Regions from separate parts of the Salinivibrio sp. KP-1 genome, predicted to be linked through region 2. Evidence: riboswitches for the same ligand, from Rfam matches in the RefSeq annotation. Region 2 holds a riboswitch; the other holds the start of a gene.
The links. A riboswitch is a leader RNA that binds a small molecule or an ion and turns the genes downstream of it on or off. The one in region 2 is predicted to bind lysine.
Positions count from the first base shown of each region.

Region 1: another riboswitch for lysine. It lies ahead of WN56_RS02925 (Na+/H+ antiporter NhaC family protein); the one in region 2 lies ahead of lysC (lysine-sensitive aspartokinase 3).

Region 1 is NZ_LAQR01000001.1:655,412-664,421, reverse strand. Features, by position in the region: gene minD (septum site-determining protein MinD) at 1-441, opposite strand, end outside; gene minC (septum site-determining protein MinC) at 459-1,121, opposite strand; gene WN56_RS02940 (YcgL domain-containing protein) at 1,391-1,666, shown strand; gene WN56_RS02935 (lytic transglycosylase domain-containing protein) at 1,677-2,648, shown strand; gene WN56_RS02930 (H-NS family nucleoid-associated regulatory protein) at 2,700-3,125, opposite strand; lysine riboswitch at 3,398-3,579, shown strand; gene WN56_RS02925 (Na+/H+ antiporter NhaC family protein) at 3,668-5,251, shown strand; gene WN56_RS02920 (thymidine kinase) at 5,359-5,940, shown strand; gene cspD (cold shock domain-containing protein CspD) at 6,018-6,239, opposite strand; gene clpS (ATP-dependent Clp protease adapter ClpS) at 7,044-7,364, shown strand; gene clpA (ATP-dependent Clp protease ATP-binding subunit ClpA) at 7,410-9,010, shown strand, end outside.
Region 2 is NZ_LAQR01000002.1:1,870-10,879, reverse strand. Features, by position in the region: gene WN56_RS04470 (Wzy polymerase domain-containing protein) at 1-553, shown strand, start outside; gene WN56_RS04465 (alanine--glyoxylate aminotransferase family protein) at 550-1,683, opposite strand; lysine riboswitch at 1,947-2,134, shown strand; gene lysC (lysine-sensitive aspartokinase 3) at 2,232-3,620, shown strand; gene metH (methionine synthase) at 3,659-7,318, opposite strand; gene WN56_RS04450 (sodium:proton antiporter) at 7,502-8,794, shown strand; gene metA (homoserine O-succinyltransferase) at 8,832-9,010, opposite strand, start outside.

The DNA.
Region 1 (9,010 bases), on a different contig from region 2:
AACTTCTGGATTGGTGGTCACAATCGCTTCGTCAGCAAAATACAGCGCCATTAATGCACCGGCTTCAATGCCCGCGGGCGAGTCGCAAATAATGTATTCAAAGCCAAGCTCATCCATGTCTTTTAGAACCCGCTCCACGCCGTCTTTGGTTAGCGCATCTTTATCGCGTGTTTGTGAGGCTGGCAGAATAAACAAATTGTCTACGCGTTTGTCTTTAATTAATGCTTGATGAAGATTGGCTTCGCCGTTAATGACATTGACAAAGTCATAGACGACCCGACGCTCACAGCCCATCACCAAATCCAGGTTACGTAGGCCAATATCAAAATCGACCACGGCGGTTTTTTTGCCTGTCATGGCCAACCCGGTCGCCAATGCCGCACTCGATGTTGTTTTACCAACACCGCCTTTACCGGAAGTAATTACAATAATTCGTGCCATTCCTCTTCCTTATTCTCTTATAGCGTGAGGGGGTCAATGTGTAAGCTTTCTTGATTAAGCGAGACCATGGAAGGTCGCTCTAAATGTTCTGATGGAATTTTATCGCTGAGCCAATAGCTTCCTGCTACTGACAATAATTCTGACTGAAGGTTCTGACAATAAATACGCGCTTGCTTTTGTCCACTTGCGCCGGCAATAGCTCGGCCGCGCAAAACGCCATAGATATGAATACTGCCATCGGCTATCACTTCCGCGCCGGCACTGACATGATTGAGGATCACCAGATCGGCGTTTTTCGCATAGATTTGCTGACCTGAACGCACGGGGGTGGTGACCACTTTGGCAGGCGGCTGAATCGGATCGGCAACTCGGGATTGCTTGCTTGACTTGAGCACGGCTAGTTGCGCATTCAGCGCAAGCTCGCGAGTATCATTATGGGTGACGCCGGTCAATCCGACGAGAATCATGCCTGTGGCCTGTAAGCACTGCTTTAAGGCACCGATATCAGGACATTGTGATAGACGGCTAATGTCAGCGACAACAGGGGCGCCTTGAAAAAAGGCCGGTGCTTGGGTGACTTTCTCTGTCAAAACATTGGCAGCGGCAGCAAAATTATCGTCAACGAGGTGGAGGACGGAAAGGGTAAAGGTTGAGCCTTTCAACTCCGGTTGTTTGAGCATGTTATTCGATCCCGGTTTTGTCATTTAAACACGAGTCAGACGCGCATTATCAGACGTTGGATAGCATGGTATATTCACAGCGCCAATGCGGCAAGCAGGGTTTGCCGTTGATGCGGCATTTCTCCCTTTAATGGTGTTTTTTTAACGTTTGAATGAGAAATGGCAGCAGAGACGCGTTTTGACACACTTTGCTGCAAAGCTTAACAAACCTTTACCCCGAGATGACAATTTATCGCCAGTAATATGGCATGCTCATGAGGACTTTTGAGATGTATTGCGCAATTTATCGTAGCAAAAAGAAAGAAGGCACCTATCTTTATCTTGCAGAGAAAGATAAATTTGATGATGTGCCTGAGGCATTAATGAATAGCTTTGGGCAACCCGAATTTGCCATGATGATCAACTTAGACAAGCGCGATAAACTGGCTGTTGTTGACATCAATAAGGTTAAACAAAGCCTGCAAAGTGATGGTTTTTTTGTGCAATTGCCCCCGCCACCTGATGCGGCATTGCAGGCCATTCGTAATAAAAACGAAAAACTGTAAAAGGAAGACTATGCGCAAAGGTATGATTTCAGCTTCTATCGCGGCGGCACTGTTGGTGAGCCCTGTGATGGCCAAGCCCGGATTCGAGCAGTATGTGACCACCTTAAAAGCCGAGGCACGAGAGGCGGGCATCAGTGATGCGTTACTTGAGCGTGCGTTTAAGGACGTTGAATACCACGAGCGTGCGGTCAGCTCCGATCGAAATCAACCTGAGCGACGCCTTACGCTGGATGAATATATTCCGCGTGCTGTGCCTGATTGGAAAGTCGCCCAAGCGAAAAAACTGTATCGTGAACATTACGACACGTTGAAAACCATCGGTGAGCAGTACCAAGTTCAGCCGCGTTTTATTGTGGCTTTATGGGGCGTAGAAAGTAATTTTGGCAAACTTCAGGGCAGTTATAATGTGATTGAAGCTTTATCAACATTAGCCTTTGATGGTCGTCGAGAGGCATTTTTTCGTAAAGAGACCATGGCCGCACTGAAGATATTACAGCAAGGGCACATTGCGCCAGAAGCGATGAAAGGCTCTTGGGCAGGGGCAATGGGCCAATGCCAGTTTATGCCAAGCTCGTTTATTAATTACGCGGTCGATGGCAATCAAGATGGTAAGAAAGACATTTGGCAAACAGAAGCCGATGTTTTTGCGTCTGCTGCGAATTACTTAAAAAAAGCCGGGTGGGATGATACTTATACATGGGGGCGGCAAGTACAGCTACCTGCAGGGATAGATCGTACTTTGCTTGGCACCGACAGTGATAAAGCACACTCATTGAGTGCCTGGCAGACGCGTGGTGTGCGCCGGTTGAATGGTCAGGCGCTACCTGCCGTCGATATCAACGCGTGGTTGATTCAGCCTGATGATGGTAAAGGCAGGGCTTATCTTGTTTATAATAATTATCAGAGTTTATTGAAATGGAATCGCTCGCACTACTTTGCGTTAGCGGTGAGCCATTTGGCAGACAGAATTAAATTTGGTTAAGGGATAAAAAAAAGAGGCTGAGCGCCTCTTTTTTTATGCGGGAATATGGACTTAGGCTTCTTGGCCTGGGATGAGGAAATCTTCCTGCTTAGCCGCACCGCTCTCAATCGCTTCGCGAATCACTTTCGGCATACGACCTTGGCCTGTCCAGGTTTTTTGTGAGCCATCTTCGCCCGTATATTGATATTTTGCTGGACGAGTCGCGCGTTTACCCGATGCTTTGCTCTTAGAAGCACCACCTAACAATGCCACGATTTCTTCTGGGTCAATACCGTCGGCTTCTAACATAGCACGGTATTTTTCTAACTTCTCTAAGCGCTCTTTTTCTTGCGCTTCAGCTTGGCGATCGATTTCTTTGCGCTCTTCAACAACCGTTTGTAATTTTTCTAAGGCTTCGTTCAGCTGCTCAGTAGACATCTCTTTTGCAACTGCGCGTAAGCTACGCAAATTGAGTAAGGCTTTCATTGCATCAGACATTATTGGTTCCTATTTGATTTATATGTTAATTGAAAGAATGATAGCAGTATAATTGAAATATACAATATGACCTATATTAATACGCTATATTGTTCATTAATTGCAAGTTAACCGCAAATTTGACTTTAATTCTATTGTCTTTTTTGAAACAGATGTCTAAAAAAATAGAAGATAAGACGCACTTTATTGGCATCGAGTAAGGTGGGTGTTAATCGACGTTTTTTCAACCATAAATAGTTGCGATAGTAAACACGTTGTGTAGAATGCACCACGCTTAACGTAGAGGTGCGTTGTTTATAAGTCGTGCGCAAGAGGGTGATACCGATGAGAGCGCATAAAAGGAAACAACGCCGAAGCCAATCAGGTCATCACACCGATTGAGCTGGGGCTGTTACCGAATAGGGGCAGCACTGCCATAGTACTTGGAAATACACTATGGAGCGCTACTGTATGTAGGAGGCAAGCTGTTTGCCGTGTGATACCACACCTTACCGTCTTCATTTCTGCAGTAGATCTCCAACCACCTGGTTGACACTGAGATCATGAACTTAACAGATTTTTCTTCATCCGCTTTATCACTGCTTCCCCCTTTATTGGCGCTAGGCCTCGCGATTGCCACACGACGGGTTTTATTGTCGTTGGGCATGGGAATCGTACTGGGTACTGTATTACTGACCGATTTTTCTTTCCTCTCTTCTGGACAGTACTTACTTGAGGTGATCACTGGGCTATTTATTGCTGATGGAGGCTTAAATAGCTGGAATTTAAGTATTCTCGCGTTTCTTATTTTACTCGGTATGATCACTGCGCTCCTGTCTCTTTCTGGAGGCACACGCGCGTTCGCCAATTGGGCGCAAAGTCGGATCAAGAGTAAACGTGGGGCGAAACTGCTCGCCGCTTTTCTCGGCGTATTTATATTTGTCGATGATTATTTCAACAGCTTAGCGGTGGGCGCTGTTTCTCGCCCCGTGACAGATAGATTTCACGTCTCTCGAGCGAAACTGGCTTACATCCTTGACTCCACGGCAGCCCCTATGTGTGTGATCACGCCAGCATCAAGCTGGGGAGCCTATATCATTACCGTGATTGGCTCGATTTTAGTGGCGCATGGTGTGACGGATTACACGGCGCTAGGGGCATTTGTCACCATGATCCCGATGAACTTTTACGCCATTTTTGCCTTACTCTTAGTGTTTGCGGTGGTTTGGTTTCAACTGGATATTGGCCCGATGCGTCAGTTTGAATATCAGGCGAAAAAAGGCAGTCGATTGGGCGATGAAAGTGAAAACTGCGCTGATATCTGCGATGACTTAGGGATTGAAGAAAGTGATAAGGGCAGCGTGGCTGATTTGGTTGCCCCCATTATTATGCTAGTCGTGGCGACGGTGGGGGCGATGCTATATACCGGCGGGCAGGCCTTGGCCGCTGATGCACAATCCTTTTCTCTCCTCGGCGCGTTTGAAAATACCGATGTCGGTATGTCGTTACTGTGGGGTGGACTGGCGGGTTTAGCTGTGTCCTTAGTGATGACAGGTAAACAAGGTATTGCGGTATCAGATATTGCGAAAACCCTTTGGGTGGGCGCAAAGTCTATGTTTGGCGCGATCCTCATTCTGTTATTTGCTTGGTCAATTGGCCATATTATTGGTGATCTACAAACAGGCAAATATTTGTCGTCCTTAGTTGAGGGGAACTTACCGGCGCAACTCTTGCCTGTGGTGCTCTTCTTGCTGGCGGCAGTGATGGCCTTTGCAACAGGGACGTCGTGGGGGACGTTCGGTATTATGCTTCCTATCGCGGGCGATCTTGCCGCGGCGACAGACATTGCTCTGATGCTACCTATGCTCTCAGCAGTATTGGCGGGGGCGGTATTTGGCGATCATTGTTCACCAATTTCTGATACCACTATCTTGTCTTCAACAGGGGCACGATGTGGACATATTGACCACGTCGCCACCCAGCTCCCTTATGCTATTGGCGGGGCGCTTGTCTCAACCGTAGGCTTCATGGTGTTAGGCTTTACCGCGTCACTTCTTTGGTCCTTGATGGCGACCGTGTTTGCGTTCGTTGCACTATGTGCTGGGTTAATGTGGCTTAAAAAGCGACCGTGTAAATTGGTCGGTTAATTATCTAGCCTCGCCTCGGCGGGGCTTTTCTTTTTCTGCTAGTGCGGTAGCATGCCTGTTTATTTAATCCAGTTCGCCCACAACGGGCATTACGTGTAGAGACAGTTATGGCTCAGTTATACTTTTATTATTCGGCAATGAACGCGGGTAAGTCGACCACCTTGTTACAATCGGCCTTTAACTACCAAGAGCGCGGTATGCAGCCTCTACTCTTTACCGCCGCGATTGATAACCGCTATGGGGTCGGAAAAATTAGTTCGCGAATTGGCTTAGAAGCTGATGCCCACCTGTATGACAATCAGACGTCGCTATTCGAGCACGTTGCGACTATCTTGGCGCAAGAGAAAGTTGACTGTTTATTGATTGATGAGAGCCAATTTTTGACCAAACAGCAAGTCCTTGAGCTCACTGATGTGGTGGATAAGCTGCGGATCCCAGTATTGTGTTATGGATTAAGAACGGATTTTCGTGGTGAGCTGTTTGAAGGGTCGCAGTACTTGTTGGCGTGGGCTGATAAGCTCGTTGAACTGAAAACCGTATGCCATTGTGGACGTAAAGCGAGTCGAGTTATTCGCCAAGATAGCGAGGGTAATGCCATTGCGGATGGTGATCAGGTGGTGATTGGGGGCAATGAACGTTATGTTTCTGTGTGTCGCCGCCACTACAAACAGATGCTTGGGTTACTCTAGACGGCATTGAGTTCGGTCAAACACAACAAAGGCGAGCGGTAAGCTCGCCTTTTCCATTTGGCCGACCGGATTCAGCGCTATTTAGCCGCTTCTTGATCGACTGGCACAATTTCACTGGCATGGTAGCCTTTTGGTCCTTCCTGAACCTCGTAGTTGACGGTTTGTCCCGCCTTTAATGTCTTATATCCGTCCATCTGGATGGTAGAATAGTGGGCAAACACATCGCCTTCTCCTTCTACCGGACAAATAAAGCCAAATCCTTTTGCATTGTTAAACCATTTTACTGTACCAGTTTCCATGCGACACATCCTTCTTGCATCAAACTTTGCATACCTGCGATAAACGCGTTCATTCCACCTCATCAATCCCAGCAGCGTGGCACCGTTGCCATCACTGATATGATTGAATAGAAGTGACATGGTTAGTTTACCTACCACATGTTTCACTTTAGTAGATACTTTTAGGCAGTCAAGTGTGGGGTATAACTTATAACAGTAATGTAATATCGAATCGAAAAAGTGTGAGGAAGTGGCAATTATTCATTCAACAACAGACATCTTAATTGCATAGTTTTTTAGATTTTTCCCTGGATATTTTCGCTATAAACTCGTGTGATTACAGTGATAGATGCGCTATTACAGGGCTGAACTATTACTTTTTATTCTAATAACTTGCTCTTTAGCCCTTAAGTGTTTGGATTGGCATGATCGCTACTGGCATTACGCAAGGAGTACGCCTGCTTAAAAATGATCATGGAGTGAATATTGTCGAATCGAGAGAGGCGTGTACCTATTTCTCACCTGTCGCGCTTGACGCGATCCACCCACACGTTATTTGCTAGCCGGACTGCCTTGTTTTTTATGCATTTTGATGCAGTGAGCGATGACACGTTCGTGTGCGCGCAGTGAACGAAATGCGGCGTCAGACACTATTACACAATACAGTGCTTAACAATTGCTCAGGCAAACGGTGTTCGCAATGAAAAGGTTGCTGGAATACAATCTGTGGCTTAACTTTAAGTATAGGTGGACGGGAATCGTGGATGGCAGTAGTGCCCCGCCACATCACTTACCGAGACACCCTAACAATGCATTGAATGAGTTATGAGTAATTGGAACCAGTGGGGTTTGCCTGACGCAGAGGCCGAATCGTCAGAAAAAACCAAGTTGCAACCGCCATCAATGTACAAGGTGGTGCTAAATAATGATGACTATACTCCGATGGAGTTTGTTATCGATGTGCTCCAGACGTTTTTTGCCATGGATGTGGACAAAGCGACGCAAGTCATGCTGACGGTGCACTATGAAGGAAAAGCGGTCTGTGGCGTATTTACCGCCGAGGTCGCTGAAACGAAAGTGGCACAGGTAATGATGTATGCCAAAGAGCATGGCCATCCGCTACTGTGCACGATGGAGAAAGCTTAGCCGGCTCCATCACGCTTTAGCGCGGTTTTTGAGGGAGGTGCCTTTATGCTTAACAAAGAACTTGAAGCCAGTTTGAATGGCGCGTTTGCACGTGCGCGTGAAAAACGCCACGAATTCATGACGGTGGAGCACCTGCTTCTCGCGTTGATCGAAAATGCGGCCGCGCACGATGCGCTGGTCGCGTGCCGTGCAGATTTGGAGGCGCTGCGCAAAGAACTTGATGCGTTTATCGAACAAACCACGCCGCTGATCCCTGCGGACGATGAGTCGCGGGAAACGCAGCCAACGCTAAGCTTCCAGCGAGTACTCCAGCGGGCTGTTTTTCATGTGCAGTCATCCGGTCGTAGCGAAGTAAGCGGTGCGAACGTGTTGGTGGCCATCTTTAGCGAACAAGAGTCCCACGCCGCTTACCTGCTTAAAAAGAACGACGTGAGTCGCCTTGACGTGGTCAACTATATCTCCCATGGCACCACGAAAGATGAAGGCGACGATCTGCCAAGCAGTGACATGGGCGCCGATGAGGCCGGTGCGGAGCCGGGTGAAGACCGGTTGGAGAACTTCGCGACTAACCTTAATCAGCTCGCGCGTGTTGGCGGTATTGATCCGCTAATCGGTCGTGATAAGGAACTTGAGCGCACCATCCAGGTCCTGTGTCGCCGTCGTAAGAATAACCCCCTGTTGGTTGGCGAAGCCGGGGTCGGTAAGACGGCAATTGCAGAAGGGCTCGCATGGCGCATTGTCGAAGGGCAAGTGCCAGATGTAATCAAAGATTGCGTGATTTATTCGCTCGACATTGGGTCTCTATTAGCCGGGACCAAATACCGTGGTGACTTTGAGAAGCGCTTTAAATCGATCTTGAAGCAACTCGAAAAAGAAGATCATGCGGTGCTCTTTATCGCCGAGATCCACACTATCATTGGCGCAGGTGCTGCCAGTGGTGGCCAGGTAGATGCCGCAAACTTAATTAAACCGCTATTGAGTAGCGGAAAGTTACGCTGTATCGGCTCGACGACCTACCAAGAGTATGGCTCTATCTTCGAAAAAGAGCGGGCACTGGCGCGCCGTTTCCAGAAAATCGACGTGATTGAGCCCTCTATTGATGACACCACTAAAATCTTGATGGGGCTGAAACCCAAATACGAAGCCCACCACGAAGTGCGTTATACCAATAAGGCCATTCGTGCTGCTGTGGAGCTGTCGGCGAAATACATTAATGAGCGTCATTTGCCAGACAAAGCGATCGATGTGATCGATGAGGCGGGGGCGCGGTGTCGTATGGCGCCAGCCAGCAAACGCAAGAAGACGGTCAATGTCCCTGATGTTGAGAGTATGATTGCGAAAATGGCGCGTATTCCTGAGAAGTCGATTTCTTCGTCAGATAAAGATGTGCTGCAGTCGCTGGATGACAAGCTGAAAATGTTGGTGTTTGGTCAAGATACCGCCATTACTGCATTGTCTGAAGCGATCAAGTTAAGCCGCGCAGGACTGGGCGATGAGAATAAACCGGTCGGCTCTTTCTTGTTTGCCGGGCCTACCGGGGTCGGTAAAACCGAGGTCACGGTACAATTGGCCCGCGCGATGGGCATTGAGTTGCAGCGCTTTGACATGTCGGAGTACATGGAACGTCATACAGTGAGCCGCTTGAT
Region 2 (9,010 bases):
TGGACTGATGATCTATCCGGTAAGCGGCACCCAGTGGTTCAATGGGGTATTGTTACTCCTTTGGCTATACTGGCTTGATAACCTCACCAGCAAATATCGCCGCTACCCGGTACTCACTCATGGTTACAGCCAACGTGTGGCCAGTCGCACCGTGATCACTGCCCTCGTCATCACGACACTCGTGTGCCTGTCGTCCGTATATTTGGCCAATCGTTATTTGCGCGACTCTTTACTCAGCTCGCAACGTTTTGCCTTATACCAGCAACATCCATGGTGGCAGCAAAAGCTGGCCCACGCACAACAAAGCCGTCACTTTCAGGCTAATTTAGCAACTCTGTCTGACACTGAGCGCCAGCAACACCTTAACCAATTATTGCGCCAAGTCGCACAACGACCACGCTTTGCTGGCTATCAGCATGCCTATCAAGTGGCCCTACAAATCGGTGACCGTCAGCGGGCTCGCGATATCCAGCAAGAAGCACGTTACTTGTATCCAAACGCGGCGAAGGTATGGACAATCCGCCATACCCTACCGGATCATTCGACGCCCTAGCGCAATGCCTCTTCAAGGGCTTTAAGGCACAGGGCAATGTTCTCATCCCTTGCGCCGTAGCCCATTAAGCCGATTCGCCAAGCTTTACCCGCCAAATCACCGAGGCCAGCGCCAATTTCCAAGTTATAGGAGTGAAGTAAATGCTGGCGCACGGCGGCATCATCCACGCCCTCAGGAATATAAACGGCGTTAAGCTGGGGCAAACGATAAGGTTCATCGACCACAAAGCCAATCCCTAAATTGTCCAATCCCGCTTTCAAACGCTGATGCATGGTATCGTGGCGTTGCCACGCGTTCTCAATCCCTTCGTGATACAGTTTGAGCAGGGCTTCATGTAGGGCATATAAACTATTCACGGGTGCCGTATGGTGGTAGCTACGTTTGCCGTCGCCGCTCCAATACCCCAGCACCAAACTTTGATCGAGAAACCAGCTTTGCACCTTGTGAGTCCGCGCCTGCATTTTTTCTACTGCACGGGGCGAGAATGTCACTGGCGACAAGCCCGGTACACACGACAAACATTTTTGACTGCCTGAATAGACTGCATCTAATTGCCACTCGTCCACCTTCAACGGCACGCCACCGAGTGAGGTCACCGCATCGACAATGGTGAGGCAGCCGTGTTCACGTGCCAAGGTGGCAAGGGCCTGTGCATCAGAGCAAGCGCCTGTGGACGTCTCCGCGTGGACAAATGCGACAATGCTAGCCTCCGGGTGCGCCTTCAAGGCCGCTTCAACCTTTTCAGGATTAACCGGATCGCCCCAGGCATCATCAACCATGACCGCATGTGCGCCACAACGCTCCACGTTTTCTCGCATCCGGTCGCCAAACACGCCATTGCGACAGACGATCACTGTGTCGCCAGGCTCCACCAAATTGACAAAACAGGCTTCCATCCCCGCACTCCCGGGTGCAGAGACCGCAATGGTAAACGGATTGTCGGTTTGAAAAGCGTACTGCAGTAGCTGCTTGACCTCATCCATCATGCCAATGAATAAGGGGTCAAGATGCCCCAATGTCGGCTTGCTCAATGATTGCAGCACCGACGGGTAAATGTCAGAGGGCCCTGGCCCCATCAATGTGCGAGCGACGGGTTGAAAAGACTGAATATCGGAAATTGCACGAGCCATCACGAATCCTTGTTGTTGGTACCGAGGCTCACCGTTATAGCATATTTTTTCGCCATCCCCCTAGCCTCTGGCACATGAACTGTGTGATCGCTAGCGGCGATTTATGTTTCTTTTCAGTGCCGATAGGGCGCGATGGCCTCCTTTTCCTCAGTCAAAGCGGGGGCTGGGAAGTGCTCCCCCATCAAGAGCAAAAACACGGTTGACACCCTGCGACCACACCCGTAATGTTAAAACTGTTCATGCGGTCACCAACCCATGACTGAACATGCAGAAGAGGTGCATTTCTCAGGCAGTTATCAGGCGGAGCCCCACTCCTAAGCGTGATAACCAGGGGAGACAATGCCGAGGTGGCGTAAGATCGGGGTCGATACGCTGCCGGCCTTGAAGGCTGAATCCTTCAGGCTGTCACTTGTCATCCATATGGACAGACAGGTGGAGCGCTTCTGGCAGAATGCCTGCCGTTTGCTCTTCCTACCTTGTCGCGGTATTTATCGCGGTCACGATGTGACTTCTGATGTTCCCCACTGACTTTTGAATATATTGAATCAATGAGCACGAGCTCAAAAGGGGAAAAGGACGTGAACCCGTTACCATCAATTTCAGTCGCTAAGTTTGGCGGCACCAGTGTCGGGACGCTAGAGGCGATGCAGCAAAGCGCCGCGGTTATCGAGCAAAACCCGCAAACCCGTTTAATCGTGATCAGTGCGTGCGCCGGAGTGACCAATCATTTAGTCGCGCTCGCAAAAGGGATCAGCGACCCTGACGTGCGCCAAGCCAAGTTGGACGCCATTAATGCCATTCACCAAGCAATATTGCAGCAACTTCCTGATTGCCAAAACACGCAAGCAGCCGTCGAACACTGGCATCTCGCCATTGCCGAGTATGCCGAAAAAGCGGCCATCATTCCTGACACAGCGCTAACGGATGCGTTAGTTGCCTGCGGCGAGCTGATCTCAACCCATATTTTCACCCATTTGCTCAACAGCCGAGGTATAACCGCTTTGAGAGTAGATGCGCGTGAATTGCTGCGCACCGACAGCCAGTTTGGCTGTGCCCAGCCTGACCCACAACAGACGCGAACACAGTGCCACGACCAATTGCTTCCGCATTTAGCCACACATCGAGTGGTCACCCAAGGGTTTATCGGCGCGGATGCCCACGGACAAACCACCACCTTAGGCCGTGGTGGTAGCGACTACAGTGCAGCACTGTTCGCCGAAGCCGTAGACGCAGAGAGTTTGGCCATTTGGACCGATGTGCCCGGGATTTATACCACCGACCCGCGGATTGCCGAACAAGCGCGCCCAATCAGTGAGATTAGTTTTAGCGAAGCCTCAGAAATGGCCACGTTTGGTGCCAAAATCCTGCACCCGTCCACCTTACTGCCTGCAGTGCGCCAACATATACCAGTGTTTGTCGGGGCCGCGAGAGCGCCTGAGCAAGGCGGCACCTGGATCCGCGAGCAAGCGCGCTCGGCACCGCTGTTTCGTGCCGTCGCCTTACGACGAAACCAAACCATGGTGACACTAACCAGCTTAAACATGTTCCATGCATATGGTTTTTTGGCCAAAGTCTTTGAGGTTTTGGCACGATTTGAAATCTCGGTGGACTTGATCACCACCTCGGAGGTCAGTGTCGCTTTAACCCTTGATCAAACCAACACTCAGGGCGACGCGCCGCAGCTGCCACAAGCGGCTATCGCCGAGCTGACCCAGTTATGTCATGTCGAGATCTGCGAGAACCTGGCGGTGGTAGCGCTGATTGGCAATGATATGAATCATACTGCTGGCGCAACAGCACCAGTTTTCAGTGCCTTAGCACAACATAAACTACGCATGATTTGCTACGGTGCCAGCAACCACAATGTATGTGTTGTGGTTGAAGATGACGATGCCACCCAGGTGGTGCAGCGGTTACACGCGGACTTATTTGAATAATAAAAAAGCCAGCACAGCCAATGTGCTGGCTTCTTTCGTTAGCCGTTTAAGTTCGGCCCGAGCCATTTCTCCGCTTCTTCGCTGCTCCACCCTTTGCGTGCTGCGTAGCTGTCTCGCTGATCGTTTTGGATCTTCGCCACCGCAAAGTAACGTGACTCAGGGTGGGAAAAATACCAACCTGAGACCGACGCCCCCGGCCACATGGCATAGCTTTCGGTAAGCGTCATCCCCGTATGCGCTTCTACCGACAGCAATTGCCAAATTTTGTCTTTCTCACTGTGTTCAGGACAGGCGGCATAACCCGGCGCTGGCCGGATCCCTTGGTATTGCTCGCGGATCAGCGCATCGTTATCGAGCGTCTCATCGGGCGCATAGCCCCACAAGGTAATCCGAATTTGCTGATGGAGGTACTCTGCAAAGGCTTCTGCGAGTCTATCGGCGACCGCCTGGATCATGATCGCGTTATAATCATCCCCTTTCGCTTTGTATTCTTCCGCCAAGGCATATTCGCCAATACCACCTGTCACCGCAAATGCGCCAATCCAATCCGGCTGGCCACTGCTTTTTGGCGCAATAAAGTCCGACAAGCAATAGTTGGCACCACGTGGCTTTTTCGTTTGCTGACGCAAGTGGTTCAATATGGTGCTCACCGTTTGTCGTGACGAGTCGGTATACACTTCAATATCATCCTCAACGCTGTTGGCAGGAAAAAGGCCACACACTCCCTTCGCGGCGACCAAGCCTTCTGCCTTGAAACGATCGAGCCAAGCATTGGCGTCTTGATACAAACGGCGCGCTTCCTCACCCACTAGTTCGTGATCCAAAATCGCCGGGAATTTGCCACTGAGTGACCACGTCATAAAGAAGGGTGTCCAGTCGATATACTGACGTAAGGTCGCTATCGAGACATCATCGTAAACATGCACGCCCGGCTTCAACGGCTGCGGAGGAGCATAGTTTGCCCAGTCCGTTTGCCACTTATTGTCCCGCGCCTGCTCAAGGGTGACGGGAGCGGTTCGAGGCGTTTTGCGTTGATGTTGCTCACGCACCGCCGCATAGTCTTTGGCTAAACGGGCCACAAAATCCGGCCGCTGAGTCTGTGACAGCAACGATGAGCACACCCCCACGGCACGTGACGCGTTGGGCACATAGACCACGGGCGCATGGTAATGCTGTTCAATCTTCACCGCGGTATGGGCTTTGGACGTGGTCGCGCCGCCAATAAGCAAAGGAATATCAAACCCTTGGCGCTCCATCTCTTTCGCCACGTTCACCATTTCATCTAACGATGGGGTAATCAGGCCTGATAAACCAATAATATCGACGTTTTCCTCACGCGCCACCGACAGGATTTTATCGGTCGGCACCATCACGCCGAGATCAATAATCTCGAAGTTATTACATTGCAGCACCACGCCAACAATGTTTTTGCCAATGTCATGCACATCCCCTTTGACCGTGGCGAGCAAGATCTTGCCATTGGTCTGTCCTTGCTGCTTTTCAGCATTGATGTAGGGCTCAAGGTAAGCCACCGCCTGCTTCATCACCCGTGCCGACTTCACCACTTGTGGTAGGAACATCTTGCCTTCACCAAATAAGTCCCCGACCACGTTCATGCCTGCCATCAGTGGGCCTTCAATCACTTCTAGAGGTTTACTTGCCGCGGCGCGAGCCAGCTCGGTGTCTTCAACAATAAACTCTGTAATGCCTTTGACCAGTGCATGTTCCAACCGCTTTTCCACCGGCCAACTGCGCCACTCCGCAGTTTCCGCGACCTCGTTCTCCCCACTATCGCGATAGCTGTCGGCGATCTCCAATAAACGCTCCGTGGCGCCATCATCTTTGTTGAGCACCACATCTTCTACTGCCAGGCGCAAAGACTCGGCTAAATCATCATAGATGGCTAACTGACCGGCGTTGACGATCCCCATGTCCATGCCATTTTTGATGCAGTGATACAAAAACACCGCATGAATGGCCTCGCGGACTGGGTTGTTGCCTCGAAACGAAAACGACACATTGGAGACGCCGCCCGAGATCATGGCATGCGGCAGGGTTTGTTTAATGTCAGCCACGGCGTTGATGAAATCGACTGCGTAGTTATTGTGCTCATCAATGCCGGTAGCAACCGCAAAGATATTGGGATCGAAGATAATATCTTCCGGTGGAAAGCCGACTTGCTCGACCAGAAGATGATAAGCGCGCGTACAGATTTCCACTTTCCGCGCTTGAGTATCGGCTTGACCTTGTTCGTCAAACGCCATCACGATCACCGCCGCGCCATAGCGACGGACTAAACGTGCTTGGTGCAGAAAAGCCTCTTCTCCTTCTTTGAGCGAAATAGAATTGACGATGCCTTTCCCTTGAATGCACTTTAGGCCAGCTTCAATCACTTCCCATTTGGAGGAGTCAATCATCACAGGCACACGGGCAATATCCGGCTCGGCCGCGCAAAGATTGAGGAATCGCACCATGGCCTTTTCGGCATCCAACATGCCTTCATCCATATTGATATCGATGATTTGGGCGCCGTTTTCCACTTGCTGCAATGCCACTTCCAGCGCTTCGTCGTATTGCTCTTCAACGATTAAGCGTTTAAAGCGTGCTGAGCCAGTCACATTGGTGCGCTCACCCACGTTAACGAACAAGCTATCGGCATTAATGGTCAGGGGCTCGAGCCCAGATAAGCGACAGGCCACAGGGTGGTCAGGCAGAGAGCGTGGCGCATGTTTTTTCACCGCGTCGCTAATCGCTTGAATATGTTCAGGCGTGGTACCACAACAACCACCGACCAAGTTGATAAAGCCTGACGCCGCCCACTCATCAATGTGTGTCGCCATCTCTTCGGGAGAAAGGTCATACTCACCAAACGCGTTGGGCAACCCCGCATTGGGGTGGACGGAGACAAAGCCCTCACAAATGTCGCTCAGCTCTTTGACATACTGGCGCAATTCAGCCGGCCCCAGTGCGCAGTTTAAGCCAAACGACAGTGGCTCAACATGGCGCAGCGAGTGATAAAAGGCGGCGGTCGTTTGTCCGGATAAGGTGCGTCCAGACGCATCAGTGATGGTGCCGGAGATCATAATGGGTAAGCGAAACCCACGGGCATCAAAGACCTTTTCAACCGCAAACGCACAGGCTTTGGCATTCAAGGTATCAAAAATGGTCTCCAACATGATGATATCAACCCCACCCTCAATGAGTGCTTCGGTGGACTCGGCGTACACGTCGACTAACTGATCAAAGCTGACATTGCGAAACCCAGGGTCATTCACATCTGGTGAGATTGAGCACGTTCGGTTGGTCGGCCCCAACACACCCGCGACAAAACGGGGTTTATCTGGCGTTTTCGCCGTCCACGCATCAGCGACCTCACGCGCAAGCCGGGCTGCCGCTAAGTTGATTTCCGCACTCAGCGCCTGCATGTCGTAATCGGCCATCGCAATTTGGGTGGCGTTAAAGGTGTTAGTTTCAATAATGTCCGCGCCCGCGGCCAGATAATCACTGTGTAGCGAAGCGATCTTATCAGGCTGAGTCAGCACCAAGAGATCATTGTTGCCTTTCACATCACAATGCCAATCTTTAAAACGTTGGCCACGATAATCGGCCTCATTGAGCCCTAACCCCTGAATCATGGTGCCCATGCCACCATCGATCACTAGAATACGGTCGCGCAGTTGCTGTGTCAGTCGGTCCATACTATTACGCTTATCATCTTCCTCGTTGCAGTCATTTCATCCTACCACAGCGAAAATGGAAATCTAGACGTCTATAAATAACAATTTATTTTGATCTATTTCAATTCAGCTGTTCGTTTTGACAACGATTTCTATTAATATTTTGACACATTTTTTCATTCCCTCGTTGTACTAGGAAGCGGCATGTCAACTTACGCAATCCTCAGCTTTATGGCTGCTGCAGCCATCTTTATCGCTTTTATTAATAGTAAAATCAGTCGAGTACAAACCACCATCGCCATTACCGCTAGCTCGCTCCTACTGTCTTTGTTGATAGTGATCGCTGGTCAATACCAAGCCATTCCACTCAAAACCATGGCCGAGCAAATACTGACAGATATCCACTTCGATACCTTTTTGCTCAAAGGCGTCCTCGGCTTTTTGCTCTTCGCGGGGGGAATTGGTGTCAAGCTTCCCTCTTTCTCCGACCAAAAGTGGGAGATCACGACCCTGGTGATCGGCGGGCTATTGGTCTCTGTGTTTTTAATCGGCACCGGTATCTGGGGCGTGTTTCAGCTGATCGGTATTCCTTTCGATTATCTCTACTGCCTGCTATTTGGCGCGCTGATCTCGCCGACCGATCCCATTGCTGTTCTCGCCATTGTGAAAAAACTGCAAGCACCGATGCGGATCACGACACAAATAGAGGGAGAGTCGCTATTTAATGATGGCGTGGGTATCGTGATCTTTGTGACTCTTTTTACTCTGGCCTTTGGCAACAACAACCCGACGGTGGGCGGTACCATTGCCTTGTTTTTACAAGAAGCCGTTGGCGGGATTTTATATGGCCTGGTGCTTGGCTATCTTTTCCATCGCTTGATTTGTGCCACCAACGATCACTCGATGGAATTGCTATTAACGCTGGCTATCCCCAGCGCTGGCTATGTCCTGGCCGATATGCTGCATGTCTCTGGCCCGCTGGCAATGGTGGTTGCCGGGATTATGATTGGCAACTGGACCCGCTTTATTGGCTTTTCTAAAGAAAGTGAAGATCACCTCGACCACTTCTGGGAACTGGTCGATGAATTTCTTAACAGCCTACTCTTTCTCCTCATCGGGGTTAGCTTGCTGCAAATCAGTTTCCATAAAGAAGACTGGATCATTATGGCGGCGGTGGTGCCTATTGTGCTTCTCGCCCGGTTTATTAGCGTGAAAGTGTGTTACCTCGGCTTTAAGCGCTTTCGAACCTATAACCCTTGGGCAGTACGTATATTAAGCTGGGGAGGCTTACGCGGAGGGCTTGCGTTGGCCATGGCAATGGCCGTGCCCGCTGGCATCATGGTGGTGCCGGAAAAAAATATCGATGTTCGCGAGCTGATCCTCATCATGACCTATGCGGTGGTGGTGTTCTCCATTTTGGTGCAAGGCTCAACCATGACAGGCATGGTTGATAAAGCAAACGCAGCACAAGACGAAATGGATAAACATCAAAGCTAACCGAGTCCCTAACCCAAAAGCGCCCGCGGGCGCTTTTTTATTCATCAAGAGTAAAGTTAGACGCGGAAAAGGCATCCAAGTCAAAGGGCGTTTGCTGGTAAACACAATAGTTTAGCCAGTTGGCAAACAGTAAATGCCCATGGCTGCGCCAACTCACATACGGTGGCTGCGAAGGATCGTCATCTGGGTAATAGTTAAGGGGGACCGCGGGCTCCA